Regions from separate parts of the Lysinibacillus sp. IITD104 genome, predicted to be linked through region 2. Evidence: riboswitches for the same ligand, from Rfam matches in the RefSeq annotation. Region 2 holds a riboswitch; each other region holds the start of a gene.
What was found. A riboswitch is a leader RNA that binds a small molecule or an ion and turns the genes downstream of it on or off. The one in region 2 is predicted to bind S-adenosylmethionine.

Region 1 (5,262 bases), 690 kb from region 2:
AGAGCAGAATGTTGGAGAGGTCGAATGTGATATCGATCTTACCAAAAATAAATCGATTGATTATGTTAATAAAAAAACAGCCCAAGGTATCGATGAACGCGTTGAAAAAACATTAGAGAAAATCCAACAGCAATATGAAGTCGATGTCTTTGGTTTTGGTGATGCCCTACATCGTGCAAATCCAAAGCAATGGAAAAAAATCAAGGATGAGTGGACTTCCATTTTTCCAGATTTAGCAGTGGCTGTTCACGTGAAGGTAACAACACAAGGTTTGGGCACGTTGCAAAATTCATTATTAAGCAAGCCAAAGGAGGAGTAATGGAATGGTGCTAGCCGTAGCTTTCCTGATTATCGCAATCATTGTTGCACTTATTTTTATTCCAAAGTTAAAAAAGCAACAGGATAGAAGAGCCGTTGTCGTATTCACCATTTTACTACTCATTGGAACTGCTTTAAATATGGGCATTGCCCTGAAAGTCCATATACCGAGCCCTTTAGATTTGATCACCTTTATCTTTACACCTATTAGAGATTACATTGTTTCATTTACAAAATAGATGAATGGAATTTGAAACGGAGGGTAGCTAGATGGAAAAAGAGATCATTAGTTCTAGACAGTTTACAATCGTTACCTTCCTCTATTCTATCGGTACAGCGATTTTAATTATCCCTTCGAGTATTACTGGTGCTGCTAAGCAAGATGCCTGGATTGCGGCAAGCATTGGTGTTCTGCTTAGTTTATTGCTTGTAAAATTATTTTTAACACTTGCCAATCAAACACCGTCCCTAAATTTTATCGAGGCCAACGAAAAAATTCTCGGGCGTTTTTTTGGGAAAATCACAGCGATTTGTTTCCTGATTATGACCTTTCTTTCTGCTGGAGAATTACTCTATTTTATCGGTATTTTCATGAAAACGGAAGTTATGCCAGAGACACCGACATTAGCATTTGCCCTACTGTTCAGTAACATTATTATGTATGCCGCTTATTTAGGGATTGAGACCTTTGCCCGTTCGGCAGAAATTCTTTTTCCAATGTTTATTTTTATATTTATTTTTTTCATCATTAGTATTAGCCCTCAAATTACATTTGAGAATATTCAGCCACTGCTAGAAGCAACGAAAACATCTATGCTTTATAGTATTACACGCTTTATGAGTATCTTTTCCTTTCCTTTACTTGTGCTATTGATGCTATATCCTGCTAGCGTCAATGTACAACAAGCTTCGCAGAAAGGGCTATATATCGGGACCATCCTTGGCGGAGTCGTCTTAATTACGTTGATTGTCCTATCAATTCTTGTACTAGGGCCTGAAAATACTGCGGCTAGAACATTTCCTAGCTATGCCTTAGCGCAAAGAATATCTATAGGGAACTTTTTGCAGCGTATTGAAATTATCATGGCATTTATGTGGATATCTTCCATTTATATTCGTACATTTATGTACTTCTATACGACCGTTGTGGGCCTTGCACAAATTTTGAAAATCAAGGATCATCGTCCACTTATTTTACCGATGGGTATCATTGTCATTGGACTTTCCCAAATAGTACATCCAGATATTGTGCATTCCACTAATTATAATAATGAAATTTGGCCAATCTTTTCCTTTATTTTCACCATTTTATTACCTATACTTTTGCTGATTGTAGCAGTCATTCGAAACCGCAAGTCCAAGGCTCAAAATAATGAAACACCTCAGCAGGAAACAAAAAATGACAATCAAAAAGTCTAATTTCTTCTACGCTAGAAAAGAAATTAGACTTTTTATTAATTAAATATGATATTCGATTTCATCTACAAAATCCCATTCATATGGTGTTTCTTGGTAAACATAGTAGTTCAACCAGTTAGAGAATAATAAATGGGTATGGGCACGCCATGTATTCATCGGCACTTGTGTTGGATCGTCATTCGGGAAGTAGTTTACAGGAACGGCGATATCTATGCCCTTCGCCACATCGCGACTGTATTCATCGGCTAGTGTTGTCGCATCATACTCTAGATGCCCCGTAATCATAATATTTTTATTATCTTTTGATTGTACAATAAATACCCCTGCATCCTCTGAGTAAGATAATAGTCGTAGATCGGGATGATTGCGAACCTCGTCAATCGAAACAGATGTATAGCGAGAGTGCGGCGCAGTAAATAAATCACTAAAGCCTCGTACCAAATCCACTGTTAAATCTGTAATCACATGGGAGTAGACGCCTGAGCATTTAGCAGAAAGCTCGACCTTCCCAATGCCATAATGGTGATACAATGCAGCCTGTGCCCCCCAACAAATATGTAGCACGGATGTCACATTCTTTTTAGACCAATCCATAATTTCTGAAATTTCCTGCCAATAGTTAACCTCTTCAAAAGCCATTTTCTCTACTGGCGCACCAGTAATTATCATACCATCATAGCGTCGATGACGAATCTGGTTAAACGTTGTGTAAAATAGCTGCAAATGGGATTTACTCACATTTTTCGACTCATGTGTGGCCGTATTTAAAAAGGTAATATTCACCTGTAATGGTGTATTTCCTAATAAACGTAGTAATTGGAGCTCTGTTTTTTCTTTTTCAGGCATTAAATTTAAAATTAATATATTTAATGGACGGATTTGCTGTGTTTTCGCACGATCCTCTTCCATGACGAAGATTTTTTCCTCACGTAAATGTTCTCCAGCTGGTAAATTTTTCGGAATATTAATTGGCATCTTGCTTTCCCCTCTCTATAATCACTCTCTTTTAGCAAACCTTGCTTGCGTAGAATGCAACGAAATTAAAAAATCCTCCTCATTCCATACGAGATAGAATGAGAAGGATTTTTTCACGTCCACTCTTATCTCTCAAAGGAAAAAATCCTTTGCTGGAATTAGCACCTTTCTAACAATTGTTAGAGGTTGCTGAAGCGTCATCGGGCCAAATCCCTCAGCTTCTCTTGATAAGATTATTTAATTATCTTGAATTGTAACACGAACTAGTTAGAATATCAATAATTCATAGAATATTTTGTGATTCATGTGCATGTTCCTTGCTCATTTGATGTACACTAAGCTTGCTATATGTGGTGTTTCTACATTTAAAATTTATGGTAAACATGCCGTAATTATGAAATATTGTATGAATCTAACTAGTTTTAGTATGGGAGTATTACATTTGCCTATTTGTTTATTCCACTTCTTATAAAATCTATGTAATCTTCATTATAACTCATACTTCTGAAAAAAAGAAGTGTATATAAATAAATTAAGTTAAAATTTTTAATTTAAGTAAAAAAAGGATATTTATTTCATGAAAGAAAAAAAGACTACAGCAAAATACTGTAGTCATTTCATTTCTATTCCACAAAAAGGAAAGAAGTTGAAACAGTGAAAATTAAGCACATTATCCATTTAATAGTAACGCCTATAAATATCAAAATCAATCAATTTTATTAAATAAACAACCTAATCATTTTAGTGTAGATTGTTTGTGTAATATCACTGTAAACTTCCTATACCAAAGATTAATTTCTTTGATAATTTGCTCATACTTCGGTGTTCCTGATTTTAATTCAGATATTTTTGTCTCATAAAACGGAACTTCAATAATAGGATTTGAAATATTATTTACCACAATTTCAAGTTTTATATCCTTAATAGTTTCTTTAGACTTTGTTTGTCCACTCAATCCACCTATTAATGCACCAACACCACCCGCTAATACGCCACCAACTAATGCACCGCCTACCTGTGATACCCTAGACGTTGACGTTACTGTATTAGAGTTAGAAATAACTTTTACCTCTATAATTTCTTGAAATTTTATTTTTTGTACATCAGGTTGCCTGTACTCTTTCGATAATTTAGGTATTTTCACAATGATTACTTCTTCTGTAATTTCATTAATTGAAAGTACCATCCTATCAACTAATAAATCACGACTTGACCAGTAAGCATCATCTTTTATACCAACTTCATCAAGCGTCATTCTTATATTATTTTCTATCTCTTTAACTTCATTTTTCCCCTTAGAAAATATTGTGATATACCATATAATAAATAAAATTATTAAAATTACCAATAATATTAATGGCCACATTTAATCTAACACCCCATATTATCTATTTTAGTTACATATTACTAATAAAAGAGGTATAAGGGAACAACTATTTTTATGGGCGTGTGAAATATGATAAGGTAGCAAGCGAAATAAACAATTTGGGGTATCGTGCATTTGTCAACGTTTTTCTAATCGGATATTGATAATTCCCTTTTTACTGTAATCTACGTCAATAATACGATAGGTTGTATCATAAATTTTTACATCGCCATATGTATTTTCATTCAATTTAAAATTTTTACGGCTTGCGTCACTGTCCCTAACTGTAATCTGATAAATAGGTTTAGTTAGATTAATGCTATCATTGGTTGTATACGTCATGTCTTTATATCGTAAAATACATGGTATCTCCCCAACTTTTACTTGTTGTTCTTCATATACAGGTCTACCTAAAGAATCTTTGCCTATTAAAACTTTTTCTGTTTTCCATTCTACAATTGAATAGTTGCAATACTCTAAGGTTGCCTTGTATTTACCACCACGCATTGTTAAAACGTCTGACGTAACCATATACACGTTATTAGGATTATTGATAGTTGTATAGTCCCCGCAATTAAAAACGTCTAATGAATGAATATGAAACGTAGAGTTAGGTGAAAATGTAGCGTTACTAATTACTGCATTGATCGTAAATGGATTTTTCTCAAAAATATTAAATTGGTATGGTGATTGGATAGCTTTTATCGTATCTTTAATTAATTTATCATCAAATAATTTCATTTAATCACCTCTCAATTGTATAAAAGGAATGTACTACTATTAGTATTATTTACTTTAATCTGTCTAATCTTATTGTCTAGTTGGTCTATACGTTTCATTATGTTGTCACTGAACTCACTGACCGTCATATCATCAAGTTTAATAGCCTTCATCATTGTAGGGTTGTTAGCCAGTCCTTCTAACACTGATAGAGCAGTAGCATAGATACCTTTCAAGTTAGACGTATCATCTGTATTATATTGTGCAGTCGCTTGTAGTCCGTTTTCTGCAAGGTATACGGTAAGTTGTGTATCATCTAATTCAATACCATTTATGTCCATCTTTAATCGCTGTAAGTTTGTAATATTCATGCTCTCATCCTTTCATTATTCAACATTTTATACACTGTTTTATACTGCATAAATAATCAATTTGTACGACTCATATATAAACACCCCACAAAC
Region 2 (5,262 bases):
ATATGGGGGGGATGAACCTCATTGGATTGTACCTGCTGATGGACAGCCTCTTAAAGTAATGGGTAAGCAAAAAACAGCAGAAGCTTTAATGATGCATTTACAAAATCAATAAATGTGAACTGTGTAGAGAACTATTTCTACACAGTTTTTTCTTGTCTAAAAGGTTAGCATCCTATAATATTTACTTAACGGTCGGTAAAAAAGGAGGGTAATAATGGGAAATAAAGAACAAACTTTTCAAAAGATTATAGAAATTGCTTATGTGATGTTTGCGGAAAATGGGTTTGAAAAAACAAGCTTAGCAATGATTGCTACAGAGGTAGGTATTTCAAAACCAGCCATTTACTATTATTTTCAATCAAAAGATCAATTAATCGCTTACATATTTGATGAATTGTATAAAGAAATTCAACAGGATATCGCTGTGGATTATAAAGAGCTTACTTCCGCTAATTTTAAGGAAAAATTACTCGAGCTAGGCTATAAGTCTATTGAGGCACAGGGCAAGGATCCTTATTTTAATAAAATATTTAATCAATATGTACTATTAGCGGCTCGCGATGAAAACTATAAGAGACAATTAGTGGAGCTAGAAACCAGCTTTTTAACAAGCTTTGTTGAAGTCCTACAATGGGGTGTGCGGCTAGGAGTTCTAGACGATACGCCCCATATAGAAGCAAAGGCACAGATGCTAGCCCTGGTCTATGATAATATCGGTAATTTCATGTTAACAGGTAACCAATTGAACTATAGAGCTATTTGGAAGGAGGCTGTACATAGCATTATTCAAGGGGGCAAAGATGACAAATAGAAATGATGATCGGCGCATTGAAGGTCTTGATTTTGCAAGAGCTCTCGCTATGCTTGGTATGTTCATTGTCAATTTTGGCGTCATAACAGGTTCTACAACGAATGGTTCAACACGGTTGATTGCCTTACAAAATATGTTTGAGGGGCGTGCGTCGGCCGTATTTGTCATGCTAGCAGGAATAGGAACAGCCTTAATGACTCGTCAGGCTAGAGAGAGTAAGGACCCAATGCTTCTTCGTCAGAATCGACTTATTTTGTGGAAGAGGTCGCTTTTGTTATTCGTGATAGGGATAGTACTATATGCGATCGGTTGGACAGGAGATATATTACATTATTATGGCGTGTATATGTTTGTTGCCGCATGGTTGATTGCCCAATCTAAGAAAAGGATGATGTTTATTATCGGTGTCATTCTTATCCTTTCACAATGGCTTCAAATTCAATTTAATTACCTTGCTGGCTGGCATCCAACATATGTGTTACTAGAGTATCTGGATTTTTGGACACCAGTAGGATTTATTAGAAATTTGCTGTTTAATGGCTATCACCCACTTTTCCCCTGGATTTGTTTTTTTCTGATCGGCATGTTAATCGGCACATTAGATTTAACAAATCGTACATTACGAAAAATCTTATTGGTGACTGGTTTATTGCTAGTCATCATGACTGAGGCTTGTTCAACAGTATTCATTAAGATGACAACCATTCATTTATTGGATGTAGAGAGTGCATTGTATTTATTTGATACAGGACCGATTCCACCAAATATGATGTATGTCCTATCTAATTCGGCTTCGGCTATTGTCCTTATCGTGGGCTCCATCTATCTTGTAGAGACATATAAAAATAAAGTCATTCAATCTTTAATCTTAACTGGACAAATGTCTTTAACGCATTATGTTGGCCATGTTTTTATAGGCATTGGAATACTAATTGTTTGCCAAAAGCTGGAGAACCAAACACTTGTTTTTTCTATGCTGTATGCCTGCTGTTACTTTTTAGGATGTGTCTTTGTTTCTGTATGGTGGAGGGCTAAACATCATCGAGGCCCACTTGAATTCATAATGAGGAAATGGAGCTCGTAATAAATTAATGGATTGCCATCTATTTCTCACTGACTAGGCATAAAATACTTTAGGTATAGGGAGTTTTTTAATCTAAACGACACATTGCATAGTATTCAACTAGGTTTTCTAATATTTTGTATTGACATTCCTATAGCGGAATTATAGAATTATTTTCAAGAAACGCAGTACTCTTATCAAGAGAGGTGGAGGGACTTGGCCCAATGAAGCCTCGGCAACCGAAAAACAGGTGCCAAATCCAACAGATGGTGTCTGAGAGATAGGAGGGGCTATCAATCAGTTTGATGCGTTGGCCTCTTTATGAACAATAAGGAATAAGAAAGAAGGGGTGTTTCGTATGGCTCAGTCAGTAAAAGTAGATGATAAGAAACTAGAGGCAATTGCGAAGGCGATTCAAAATCTTGAATTTGGTGAAGTGCATATTACGATTCAAGATGGTGTAATTGTGCAAATTAATAGGCTTGAAAAGCAAAGATTTCCGCAGAAAAAATAACAATGATTTCAGTAGAACTTATGTCAAATGGCCACCTATAAGCATGAAGGATATCCTGTGCTTACAAGTGGCCCTTTTTTTGTGTGATAGGCTAGCTATAAAAGCCTTTTGGTATGGGACCGATATGACGGCGATGATAAAGCAAAGGCTCTTTTTGAGCATTTGTAATGTCTACCACCTGCCCAATAAAAATGGTATGGTCGCCCGCATCGATTTGCTGAAATGTTTTACATTGTAAATTAGCTGCTGTATCATGTAGAATCGGTAGTCCTAAAGTGGAAGTTGACCACTGTGCTTGTGCAAAGCGATCAGGGATTTTACTAGCAAAAAGTGTACATAAATGCTCTTGATCACTCGCTAAAATATTGACCGCAAAATTTGGCGCAGCCGTGAAATAAGGATGGAGCTGAGATTTTTTATCGAGTGACCACAAAATAAGGAGCGGGTCGATTGAAACAGATGCAAAGGAATTGACGGTTAAGCCAATAGGTTGTGTGTCATGACATGTCGTGACAACTGTTACGCCTGTAGGATAATTACCTAATGCCAATTTAAAGGCAGCTACTAAATCTGTCATTCAAATCACCTCTTTATGAAATTAGTGAACGGAGTTTGTAGGTAAACGAAACTTTTTTTCATATCCTACTAGTAACTCCTTTTCTTGAGTAAATTTTAAACTAATCAAACATATAGGTAAAGGTAATGGGGAAAGAAAGGGGAATGGCCATGACTTTATATTTTGATCATCTGGTTCATCAAGTGGAATCACCAGAAAATATAAAGGTTTTCTTCAATAAACGAAATGTTCATACAGTGAATGGTGGGCAGCACACGATGTGGGGGACTTATAATACGTTAAGCTACTTTGGCTTAAGCTATATTGAACAAATTGCTATTTATGATCGTGATTTATTTGAGCAAGCGGCACAATACCCATATTCCCTACATTATACGTTTAAACGTGATCAAGAGCGCCAGGGATTTTCTCGAATTGCCCTGCGTACAAAAAATATTGAGGAAGAGGGTCGGCGCTTGCGAGCATTGGGCTATGAAGTATATGGGCCAGATGCATGTAGCAGAACAAGACCAGATGGCACAGTGGTAGAATGGAAGCTACTGCATTTTGGTAAGCCAGATCTTCCAATTGATTTTCCATTTTTGATTGAATGGGCGGAGGAAGATGAAGAGCGTTTGGCACAATTAAAGGCAAGTGGTGCCATTGATGTAAAACAGGCTATAACGATGGAATCCGTCCAATTCTATGTCAGGGACATGCAGGCAACCGTTCAGCTGTGGCAAGAGGTGCTACAGCTACCAGAGCCTACACAATATGAGCAGTATATGTCACTACAGCTACCGAATATGCGCTTAGATTTCTATAAGGAAGAGAGTGCGAAGGCAATGACACTCGGACATGTCAAAGAGGGACCATTTGGCGTGACATTAAAGGATCCTAAGCGAACAAAGGAAACATTAGTTTGCCCAGGTGCTTTTTATTGGATAAATCAATAATGAAAAAAGGCTGGAACATAACTAACCTGGACCTTCATTAAGCCGAATAATCTTTAAACATGATAACTAGAAAAACCGACTATTCCGAAACACTTCGTAAGCGTTTTAGTGGATAGCTCGGTATTTTTAGGGGCTGAAACACCTTTGCTCCAGCCTCTGTACATAAGTATTGAAAAACAAACCCATCAATAGAATTTCTGATACAGGCTACTTGCTTTCCTGTGGATTTAGCGTTACACAGGGGACTCTAGAGCGAAATCAACCCCTCACTTTGCTAAAAGGTCTTTTTCTAGTGACATGCTCTTTATTCAATAATATGGAAAAATCCACTTCATCAAAGAAGTGGATTTTCGCTACCTATTATTATTCGATTGTCATTTTTTTCGGTGTTTCTGTACCTGTGTACCAATCAAACTCAATTTCAAATGAATGCTTGTCGCCCTTTTTTGTATAGGAGTATTCGATTTTGAGCTGTTCACTTGGGCTGACAACTGTTGGCTCTGTGCCTTGAACAAAAGTGAATTCACCATTTTCTTTAAGCTTTTCTGCAATCGTTTCCAGTGTTGCCGCAAATTCTGCTACACTTTGTCGTTCTGTATGCTTCAAAATAACTTCTGTCATTGGTTTTTGCATCGAAATCCTATTACTTCTATTATAACATGGAGGGGTCATTAAGCTTATAAAACAGCACAAAAAGCGGATGAAGGAAACGATTCATTTCCTAATCCGCTGCTAATCTGGAACTACACGGATAGCCCCATTATGTTTATAGTTTTACCACATTTGATGCTTGGGGTCCACGATTGCCTTCCACAACATCAAATGAAACCTTTTGACCTTCTTCAAGTGTACGGAAGCCTTCCTCCTGGATGCCCGTAAAATGAACAAATACATCTTCGCCATCATCACATTCAATAAAGCCATAACCTTTTTCATTATTGAACCACTTTACGATCCCCTGTTGCATAAGCATTCGCCTCCAATGCGCTTGAATGTAAAATAAAGTTAAATAAATGGTGCTCTCATTGAGAAAATGTGAAAAAATTGCATTTTCTCTTAGAACATACAGGAATTGAACAAAGATGTCAATTGATTGACGAAATGCTTGCGTATCTGGCTTTCTTTTTTTTCACAATTAAGACTATAATGGAAATGAACAACATAGAAAGTAGGATGCCAAATGACAACGAAAAATCAACCATTATCAGATTTAGAAATCGCTAGTCAAGCAGTGATCAAACCTATTACGGAAATTGCCAATGCTGCGGGTATTCCAGAGGATGCTCTTGAGCAGTATGGACGCTTCAAAGCAAAGATTGACCCATTAAAAATTACTGCGCAGGGCGAGGATGCAAAGGTAGT
Region 3 (5,262 bases), 1.2 Mb from region 2:
TGCTACGCCATTTTCTGAAAAATACGTTAGCGCCTTTTGGACAATATGCGTCTCGCCATGTAGATGCACCACAATATTGCCGACAATACCGTTTTTTAATTCAATAATATTAGCTGTTAAAATATTTGGTTGCACATCGTATATCTTAGTGACTTCTGCTAATAATGGCTTACCAGTACTTTCACCAAGAAATGTTAAACGGATTACACTTCCTGAAACATTTAATTGCTCAATAAGAGAAGGGGATAAATTACGTTGTGAAATTGTATTCAAAAACTTTCGCGTTGTAGGGTGCTTCGGTTTTGCAAAAAGTTCAATCGCTGTGCCAAATTCCACAACTTTCCCTGACTCTAGAACAGAAACCTCATCGCAAATTTTTTGAATTACATTCATTTCATGGGTGATGAGCAGAATCGTAATGCCTAATTCCCGATTAATTTTTAACAACAATTCAAGAATGGCTTCCGTTGTTTCAGGATCAAGTGCACTTGTTGCTTCGTCACTAAGTAAAATCTCTGGTTCCTGTGCTAAGGCACGTGCAATAGCCACACGCTGTTTTTGACCACCTGAAAGTTGATTTGGGTAACTATCTAGTTTATCTGTTAAGCCGACAATTTCGGCATACTTAGCTACTCGGTTTTTTACTTCCGCCTCTTTATAGCCTAGCAGCTTTAAGGGAACAGCAATATTATTGTAAACCGTTGCTGTTTTTAGTAGATTGAAGTGCTGAAAGATCATCCCGATTTTTTGGCGTGTTTGACGTAATTCATGAAGAGAAAGGGTCGTAATGTCTACATTGTCTATCACTACTTTTCCCGCTGTAGGACGTTCTAGTAGATTAACGCAACGAATGAGTGTACTTTTCCCAGCACCACTATAGCCGATTACTCCATGAATTTGTCCCTTTTTTACATGAAGATTGATGCCATCCACAGCTTTTATGATGCCTTTTTTCGATTTAAATTCTTTTGAGATATTTTGTAATTGAATCATGCGATTATTTGCTCCTTTCTCAACCTTCTAAAAAGCAAGAATCTGCTCGTTTTCCTATAGAGGAATTTCGGCAGATTCTTCGGCTTTAGAAGCTTTCTGAATGTTTTACCAGCTAGGGATTACAGAACCTTTAAACTCTTCTTCGATGAATTGACGTACCTCATCAGATTGATAAGCCTCAACGAACTTTTTAATTGTTGGATCATTTTCATTTTCAGCACGCACAACAATATAGTTCACGTATGGAGAATCAGTAGATTCCAATAAAATAGAGTCATCTTTAGGATTAATGCCAGCTTCTAATGCAAAGTTTGTATTAATAGCTGCTACATCTACTTCACTAAGTTGTTTAGGAATTTGAGCTGCCTCTAATTCAATGAATTTTAAATTCTTTTTGTTTTCTTCTACATCACGGATCGAGGCTGTTAAGTCTGCGCCATCTTTTAACTTAATATAGCCAGCTTCCTGTAAAACAAAGAGGGCACGTGCTCCATTCGTTGGGTCATTTGGTAAGCCAAACGTTGCACCGTCAGGAATGTCATCAAAGGATTTATATTTTTCTGAGTAGATACCCATTGGATTTAAAATCGTCTTGCCCACTGGTACTAAATCTGTATCATGGTCTTTATTAAATGTATCTAGGAAAGGCTCGTGTTGATAGCTGTTAGCATCAAGATCACCTTCAGCTAAGGATGTATTAGGTAAAACATAGTCAGAAAATGATTTTAGTTCTACTTCTAGCCCATTTTCTTTTGCTACTTTAGCGGCTACTTCTGCAATTTGTTCGTGTGGACCAGAAGTGACGCCTACAACGATTTTCTTTTCATCAATTCCTTCAGTTTGGCTTTTACTATCTTCTTTAGAGCCACAGCCTGCTAAAGCTGCTACTAATGTTAAACTTGCTAAACCTACTAAAAATTTATTTTTCTTTTTCATGAAAATACCTCCAAGATTGTTTTTATCGGTTTTTTGAAAATAAAAAAACTCTCTTACAAATTAAGAGAGGCTCATGAAAAGATGTCCTCTCTTATCTATCAAACGAAGATCGTTTGCAGGATTTAGCACCTTCCTATAAAAAGGAGGTTGCCGAGCTTCATAGGGCCAGTCCCTCAGCTACTCTTGATAAGAGATTTATAATATTTTTTTGTAATTCCGATAGAACTAATATAATTTATAGGGTATAGTAAGTCAATAAATAATTTTTAAATTTTTTATATAATTATAATATTTCGACGCAAAAGAGGGATAACAATGTCTGTAAGAGTTAATTATGGTATAGGTTCATTTGGTAAGGTTATTAGTGCTCGTTTTCTAACGGGAACAGATATCATTGAAGGGATTGAAGCGCTTTGCGAAGAGAATAGCATAGAGTCAGCAACAATTGTAAGCTGTATTGGCAGCTTTCAAAAAAGCAGCTTTGTTTATTTAGTGCCAGATGCAACAGCTCAAATTCAAGTTCGTTTTAGTGATGTGATTGAAAAAGAGGGACCATTAGAATTTATTCAAGGTTCAGGTGTGGTGTGTAAGCGAGATGGTGGATATGAGACACATTTCCATGGTTCTATGAGCGATCAATGGGGTGTTGTATCAGGTGGGCATTTAATAAAAGGGGGCAACCCTGTTATTACTGCTGACATCGTGTTGGCAGAGGTACAAGGGATTCAACATATTCGAAAATGGGATGATGAAACAGGTCATGTTCAATTTTATCCATTAGAAAATGGTTTAGGGCAACCAAGGAAAATTGAAAAATAGTAATAATCCTGTAGCTAGGGATAGCTACAGGATATGGCGTCATTATCTTTTAAACAATTGTAATTGCTCGATTCTATGGATTGCTTCACGTAAGCGCTCCTCACTAACCAGCAATCCTACGCGTACATAGCCTTCACCATATTGACCGAAGCCATTACCTGCTGCTACAGCGATATCAGCTTTTTCGAGCAAAAGATCAGCAAACTGTTCACTTGTATAGCCTAGTGGTACAGGGAGCCATGCGAAGAAGGAGCCTTTTGGAGCCGTAACATGCCAGCCAATTCTTCGAGCTTCTTCAATGAGTACATTGCGGCGACGCTCATAAGTAGCTCGTAGTTCATCCGCACATTGTTGGGAAGCCGTCAGTGCTACTGCTGCGGCTTGTTGAATGGCAGGGAATTGACTACAAAACAGATGATCCTGAATTAGATTAATAGCAGCAATAATCTCGGCATTCCCTACAGCGAAGCCTATACGCCAGCCAGCCATATTATAGGTTTTCGATAATGTATACATTTCAACTCCTACTTCTTTTGCACCCTTTGCTTGAAGGAAGCTAACTGGTTTATTACCGTCAAATCCTATTGCCCCATAAGCAAAATCATGTGATACGATAATATTGTGCTCCTTCGCAAAGCGAACGGTCTCTTCAAAAAACGCAAGTGATGCTGTACCACCTGTAGGGTTGTTCGGGTAATTTAAGTAAAGAAGCTTTGCTTTTTCTTTCACTTCATCAGGTAATGCATGATAATCAGGTAAGAAATCATTTTCAGCAAAAAGGGGCATTACTTCAAAATTGACGTCTCCTAGTACAACACCTGATAGGTAATCTGGATAGCCAGGATCTGGTAAGAGCATCGTGTCACCAGGGTTTAACACAGCTAAAGGTAGCTCAACTAGACCAATTTTTGTTCCACCAAGAATCGCTACCTCTGTATCTGGATTTAGTTCTACCTGATATTCACGTAGATAAAAGTCCGCAGCAGCTTGGCGTAATTCAGCGAGACCTCTAAAAGGTGAATATTTGTGGTTTTGAGGATTTTCAGCTGCTTCCTGTAATGCTTGAATGATGTGAATAGGCGTTGGCTGATCGGGATTTCCTTGCCCAAGGTTAATGACATCACGCCCTTCTTCTAGAGCCGAGTTTACTTTTTGAACGAGTGCTGCAAAAAATTGAGTGGGTAGTTGCTGTAGTTTTTTAGAGAATTCCATGCATGATCACCTTTTTCAGAATATAATAATTATTATTGAAGAATATGAAGCAAATAGTATTACTTTTTCTGTTAATTGTCTAGAGGAGGAATAGAGATGAAAATCGGTTGTATTCAATTAAATGTTGGCTTTGGCAAAGTTGAAGAAAATTTTGAACGTGCCGAGGATAAGATTCGTGAAGCTGCAAAAAATGGGGCAGAAATCATAGTGTTACCTGAAATGTGGAATACAGGCTATGCTTTAGAGAAACTGCCTGAGCTAGCAGATATCAATGGTGAGCGGACAAAGACCTTTTTGGCTAAACTTGCTAAGGAACTTGATGTACATATTGTAGGGGGCTCTGTTTCAACAAAGAAAGGCGATAAATTTTATAATACGATGTATACCTTTGATCGTAATGGAGAACTTGTTGGGGAATATAGCAAGGCACATCTTTTCCGTTTAATGGACGAGCATCTTTACTTGGAAGCAGGGGATGAAATGAATCGTTTTGCTTTAGATGATATTGAAGCTGCTGGTGTCATTTGCTATGATATTCGCTTCCCAGAATGGTTACGTGCACATGCATTACAAGGAGCAAAGGTATTATTTGTACCAGCGCAGTGGCCAACTCCAAGGATTGACCATTGGAAAACGTTGCTACAGGCTCGTGCAATTGAAAATCAATGCTTTGTCATTGCAGTAAATCGTATTTCGAAAAAGGTAGAAAATTTTAATGGGCAGTCTATGATTATTCAGCCTTGGGGAGAAGTATTATGGGTAGGTGCTGAGGACGAGGAAGTAGCAGTGATCGATGTAGACTTTTCTATTGTCGATGAAGTACGTGGAAGAATTCCTGTTTACGATGATCGTAGACCTGGATTGTATCACGATGTAGTTGTGAAAGGGTAATAAAGGGCACGCTTAGGAGGGGAGTTAACCTTTTAAGCGTGCCAACTTTTTTCTAGCTCTTATCCTCGATTAATGAATTGGCTAGTAGCATAAATTCAAGTGTAATGCGGTTATGCCCGTTCATAAAATTTTTACCAAGTAAACTTTCAAGCTTTTTTAAGCGGTGATAGAGTGTTTGACGAACAATAAACAATTGATTCGCTGTTTGCTGTTTAGAGCCATTTGTTTGTAAATACACTTGCAATGTTTCGAGAAGCTTACTATTATATTTTTCATCGTATTCAATAACGGGCTGTAAATAGTCGTAAATCACTTCCTGTAAATCCACCTGCATTTGTAATTTATAGATTAAATGATATAAATGCAGATCATCATAAAAGAACGAGGACGTTTGTACTTTTCGACAAATAT
Region 4 (5,262 bases), 2.3 Mb from region 2:
CCGATAACATTTGTTCTCTCCCCAATAAATAACGGACGCATAGAATCGTCATACAATAACGGTTCGATTCCTGATACCGCATGACCATGTGTTTTTTCTGGAACTCGACGAGGTTTTTCATCTTTTAAGACCTCACGAATGGCTGCAATATGAGCGGGTGTCGTCCCACAACATCCACCTACAATATTAAGCCAACCCTTTTCTGCAAAACCTTTTAATTTTTGTGATAGCGATTCTGGGGATTCATGATAACACCCTTCTTCATCTGGTAAGCCAGCATTCGGGTAACAGCTAATATAGCCTGTTGAAAGCTCTGCTAATGAACGAATGTGATCCGTCATAAACTCAGGTCCTGTCGCACAGTTTAGGCCAACAGATAATGGTTTAATATGCTCGATCGAAATATAAAAGGCATCGATCGTTTGCCCTGCAAGCGTTGTACCCATCGGCTCTATTGTTCCTGAAATCATGACGGGTAGTTCTTTTCCCGTTGATGCAAAAGCACGCTTTACGCCAAGTGTGCCTGCTTTGACATTGAGCATATCCTGACTTGTTTCTAATAACAGAACGTCGGCTCCTGCCTCAATTAATGCCTTTGCCTGTACATAGAAATTTTCCTCTAGCTCATCAAATGTAATACCACCAGTTACTGATAACGTTTTTGTTGTTGGCCCCATAGCCCCTGCAACAAAACGTGGCCAATCCGATGTTGAATAACGATCCACTGCTTGACGAGCAATTTCCACTGCACGCTTGTTAATTTCTTCGGCTTTTGCGCCAAGATCATATTCATTTAACACTAGAGGCGTCCCACCAAATGTATTAGTACAAATAATATCTGCGCCTGCCTCTAAGTATTTATGATGAATTTTTTCAATGACATCTGGTCTAGTAAGCACAAGATTTTCATTACAGCCATCTAGCTCCTCACCACCAAAATCTTCTGCTGATAAATTTTCGTTTTGTAGCATTGTTCCCATTGCGCCATCAAGAATTAAAATACGTTTCTCTAGTTGCTCTTCAATCGAGTGCTTAGCCATGTATACTTACTCCTTTTTTCTGTTCATCCAATTGCTCTATATATTTCATCAACTCTAGTGTCACATCGTAACGTAAAAATGGTGTAATAAGGTATATACCATTGAAGTATTGCGCAGCCACTTCAACTAATTCTTTAGCAATGGCAATTCCTTCCAATTTCGCTCGTTCCTTGTCTTCTCCACATACTTTCATTCTTGCCAAGGCATCTTCGGATAATTTGATACCTGGCACTTCATGATGTAAAAATTCAGCACTTTTATAACTCGTAACAGGCATAATGCCGATGTAAATAGGAGCTTGTAAATGCTTTGTTGCCTCATAAATTTCTACAATTTTTTCTTTCGTATACACTGGTTGAGAAATGAAGTAGTCTGCCCCATGCTCAATTTTCTTCTCTAAACGTGTCACAGCACGTTCTAACACACGGACGTTTGGATTAAATGCAGCAGCAACTGAAAAATTTGCTTTTTTACGAAGTGGTTTACCTGAGAAGGAAACCCCTTCATTTAACTGCTTAATTAATTGGATCAGCTCCATCGAAGATACATCATAAACACTTGTCGCACCTGGGAAGTCTCCCACTTTCGTTGGATCACCCGTAACAGCCAACACATCATGAATACCTAAAGCATTTAGACCCATTAAATGCGATTGAAGACCAATTAAGTTACGGTCTCGACATGTAATATGTGTTAGTGGGCGTACACCATGTGTACTCTTCAACAATGCTCCCATTGCAATATTGCTAATCCGTGGTGAGGCCAGTGAATTGTCTGCCATCATGACTACATCTGCACCTGCATCATACAATTGCTTTGCTCCTTCAAGGAATCCATCAATCTCTAAATGTCTAGGCGTATCCAACTCTACTATGACAGAGCGTTCACGTTTTACTTTTTCATGAAGAGGCTCATACTTTGGTGGCTCCGCTTCACGTACAATCTCAATCTTTTCAGGTTTCGCATGCTTCTCCTGAACCGGTGATAACTCTTCTAAATACTTCTTTGCTGCTGCAATATGTTTGGGTGTAGTACCACAGCAGCCCCCGATTAAACGTACACCTTGGTCACGTAATTCAACAGCTGCTCGACCAAAATAATCAGCTTCTGACTCATAAACGACACGTCCATCCTCTAAGTCAAGAAGTGACGCATTCGGATAGGCAGACATGAATGCCTTATTAGGAAGTTCTACACCTTCAAATGCTAGAATTGTATGGTGAGGACCTAGTCGACAATTGACGCCAACAATATCTGCACCGAGGGCTTCAAGCTCATGGAGAGCATTATTTAAAGACATCCCATTTTGTAAAACACCAGGCTCATGCATAGAAACTTGTGCAATAATTGGCAAATTTGTTTTTTCTCGTAGCATCTTTAAGGTTGCTGATAATTCTTCAAAATCATAATAGGTTTCGAGTAAAAGACCATCTGGATTCCCTGCCAGTAAGACACTTGCTTGTTCTTCAATAGTCGCTAATATTTCATCCAAGGTTGCATCACTTTTACGAATTCCCCGAATACCTCCAATTGTTCCTAAGACAAATTGACCGCCATCTGCCGCTGCTCGTTTTGCAATGGTAATAGCTGCTTCATTAAACTGTTGGACACGTGATTCTAATCCATAGCGAGCTAATTTGATGGCATTTGCACCGTACGTATTCGTTTGAATGATGTCAGCACCAGCCGCAATATATTCTCTATGAATCTTCTCAATTAACTCGGGTCTCTGAACATTCATTTCCTCATGGCAATACTCCAATCCATAGCCATATAGCACTGTGCCTATTGCACCGTCCGCTGTCAATACATGCGTTTTTAACTTTTCAAGCAATCCCATAAAACTAGCCTCTCTTCCTATGTCTCTATATAATAAAAAGCCCTCTTTCATAAAAAAAGAAGGCTTTAACGATTCATCATTGTTGTTCCTTCTCATCTTCGACTCAACGGTCTTCTGGATTTAGCACCTGACAATAAAGTTGGTTGCTGAAGCTTCAATGGGCCAGTCCCTCTGCTTCTCTTGATAAGAATTAAGTATGAATTTTTTAAATAATTAAAAGAATCATATCGTTTACTGACGAATGAGTCAAGACTATTTCACATAAGAAAGTTTTTTTCCACTTAAAACCTTAGAAATTGGCAAGTTCCTTTGCAAGCTCTTCACCAATTTTTTTCCCATTTTGAATGCAAGCACCAATACCTACGCCAAAATATGAGCACCCAGCAATGGATAAATTTGGATATTTTTCATGTAATTCATGTAGTAACCCTTGTAATGCTTCACGATGCGCTAGATCATATTTAGGCATTTGATCAATCCATTTTGTTACATTTACAACGGTTGGCTGTTCTTCTATTCCTAGGCTCTTTCTCACATCTTCTAAAGCAACTGCTGCCAATTCTTCATCCGTCATGGCACGTAGTTGCTCATAGGCTGGATTGATGCTCTTATAAAAGAGTCGCAAAAGTAATTTATTTTCTTTCGATGTATGCTTCCATTTGCGACTAGTCCAAGTAGCTGCATTACAAGTAACGTCTGAATTATGGGAAACAATATAGCCCGTTCCATCTGCTGGTAATCTAGAGTCCGGCACATCAAAACCTAAATAAATAGTAATCGCTGACGCTGTCGTAAATTGGTCAAAATAGCGATTTAAAGATTCATCCTGTAGTAGATTTTGGACAGTATCGTTTGGTAATGCTAAAACGACATATTCTGACTCAATAATTTCACCATTGGCTAAGGAAATTGTATAGTTCTTATCTTGTTTTTTAACATTTAGAGTAGTAACGCCCTTGATGATTTCTACATCGGATAATGTTTGTTCAAGTCGATCAATTAAAGAAGATAAACCATTTTTAAAGGATATAAATTTTTTGTTCGCTGCTTTAACAAATTGCTCACGATTCGCATCAAAGCCTCTAATAATACTTCCATAATCATTCTTATAATCAATCAGATACGGTAAAGTAGAGCCAATAGAAAGCTGATGTAAATCTCCCGAATAAACACCTGCAAGGACTGGTGCAATTTGATTTTTCACCAGTTCCTCTCCTAAATAGTAAGTTAAAAATTCACCGATTGAACTTTCCTTTGTGAAGCGATCGTTAGGTAATGTTAAATCCTTCAACGCTTCTTTTTTCCCTTGCTCGGAAATGAGTGTACTTTCCTCTAAGGATGTCAAACTCATCGGTATTCCAAAAGTTGAATCTGCTGGAATAGCGTGTAACTCATTATTCGTATAAATATAAGAAATACCTGTTTCGTTGTAGACTAGTTCCGCTTCAAAATCAAGCTCCTGTACAAGTTCCATAACACCTTGGTGACGCGCTACAATAGAATCAGCACCTGTTTCCATGATGAAACCTTGTTCATGTGCCGAATATAATTTGCCTCCTAAATATGTATTTTTTTCTATAAGTACTAGACGAACATCTAAATTATGTTCCTTCACTTGACGTTGCAAATAATGCATTGTACATAGTCCTGTAATACCGCCGCCTAAAACAACAACTGTTTTCATAGTAACCGCCCCTATTATTCGTTCTTTCTACAGTATAATCTTTTTTTCATTGAAAATTACGTTAAACCCTTTACAAATTTAGCAAAAATAGAGCTATTTCATCAGCGAAATAGCCCTCCTTAGTGTTGAAAAACAAAACAGTCAATTGAAAGGTAGAAATGGATTTCCGTTGCAGGCTACTTGCTTTCCTGTGGGCGAGCGCCGAATCGCTTCCTCCGCTACCGCTCCGTGCAGGGCTTCGCCTGTCTCGCTATCCCACGGGAGTCAAGTAGCCCTCCACTTCAACCCACTAACTTTTTAGCAAAGGTTTTCAAATAAAGTGAAGGTGCTCACTACTCTTTATGAAGAGGTGTTGTCACGCATCACTTCTCCACACTGAAAATAAGAGCTTATCCCCGCTAAGAATACAGATAATGGGCGATTTGATCGCTATGCTACTATGAAAAAAAAGTAAAGACACTTTGCAGAATGGTTGATTGGAGTGGAGCCAGCGTCACTCCTAGGGGATTTAGCGTCACAGAGGAGACCCTGGAACGAACGGAAGTGAGTGAAGCGGCTCCTCGGACGCCCCCTAGAAAGGACGCTGGCGGAACGGAAATCAACCCCTCACCCTGCAAAGTTGCCTTTTCTGCCGTTGACATCATCTTTTTTCAACAACATGTAGAGCTATTTCATCAGTGAAATAGCTCTCGCTTTCT

Region 1: another riboswitch for S-adenosylmethionine. It lies ahead of metA (homoserine O-succinyltransferase); the one in region 2 lies ahead of V1L66_RS14795 (YezD family protein).
Region 3: another riboswitch for S-adenosylmethionine. It lies ahead of V1L66_RS20410 (MetQ/NlpA family ABC transporter substrate-binding protein); the one in region 2 lies ahead of V1L66_RS14795 (YezD family protein).
Region 4: another riboswitch for S-adenosylmethionine. It lies ahead of V1L66_RS03165 (bifunctional homocysteine S-methyltransferase/methylenetetrahydrofolate reductase); the one in region 2 lies ahead of V1L66_RS14795 (YezD family protein).

Annotation. Positions count from the first base shown of each region.
Region 1 is NZ_JBAHYH020000001.1:2,185,857-2,191,118, reverse strand. Features, by position in the region: gene V1L66_RS11130 (Ger(x)C family spore germination protein) at 1-319, shown strand, start outside; gene V1L66_RS11125 (hypothetical protein) at 324-557, shown strand; gene V1L66_RS11120 (endospore germination permease) at 589-1,737, shown strand; gene metA (homoserine O-succinyltransferase) at 1,777-2,712, opposite strand; SAM riboswitch class I at 2,835-2,946, opposite strand; gene V1L66_RS11110 (hypothetical protein) at 3,449-4,078, opposite strand; gene V1L66_RS11105 (hypothetical protein) at 4,217-4,819, opposite strand; gene V1L66_RS11100 (hypothetical protein) at 4,831-5,169, opposite strand.
Region 2 is NZ_JBAHYH020000001.1:2,877,908-2,883,169, reverse strand. Features, by position in the region: gene V1L66_RS14810 (phosphopantothenoylcysteine decarboxylase) at 1-112, shown strand, start outside; gene V1L66_RS14805 (TetR/AcrR family transcriptional regulator) at 215-811, shown strand; gene V1L66_RS14800 (heparan-alpha-glucosaminide N-acetyltransferase domain-containing protein) at 801-1,895, shown strand; SAM riboswitch class I at 2,066-2,161, shown strand; gene V1L66_RS14795 (YezD family protein) at 2,233-2,388, shown strand; gene V1L66_RS14790 (flavin reductase family protein) at 2,480-2,965, opposite strand; gene V1L66_RS14785 (VOC family protein) at 3,115-3,900, shown strand; gene V1L66_RS14780 (amphi-Trp domain-containing protein) at 4,264-4,533, opposite strand; gene V1L66_RS14775 (cold-shock protein) at 4,667-4,867, opposite strand; gene V1L66_RS14770 (formate--tetrahydrofolate ligase) at 5,081-5,262, shown strand, end outside.
Region 3 is NZ_JBAHYH020000001.1:4,044,545-4,049,806, reverse strand. Features, by position in the region: gene V1L66_RS20415 (methionine ABC transporter ATP-binding protein) at 1-993, opposite strand, end outside; gene V1L66_RS20410 (MetQ/NlpA family ABC transporter substrate-binding protein) at 1,099-1,929, opposite strand; SAM riboswitch class I at 2,018-2,122, opposite strand; gene V1L66_RS20405 (PPC domain-containing DNA-binding protein) at 2,245-2,748, shown strand; gene V1L66_RS20400 (pyridoxal phosphate-dependent aminotransferase) at 2,791-3,960, opposite strand; gene V1L66_RS20395 (carbon-nitrogen family hydrolase) at 4,057-4,851, shown strand; gene V1L66_RS20390 (PucR family transcriptional regulator ligand-binding domain-containing protein) at 4,904-5,262, opposite strand, start outside.
Region 4 is NZ_JBAHYH020000001.1:615,528-620,789, reverse strand. Features, by position in the region: gene metH (methionine synthase) at 1-1,040, opposite strand, end outside; gene V1L66_RS03165 (bifunctional homocysteine S-methyltransferase/methylenetetrahydrofolate reductase) at 1,033-2,880, opposite strand; SAM riboswitch class I at 2,970-3,070, opposite strand; gene V1L66_RS03160 (protoporphyrinogen oxidase) at 3,170-4,564, opposite strand.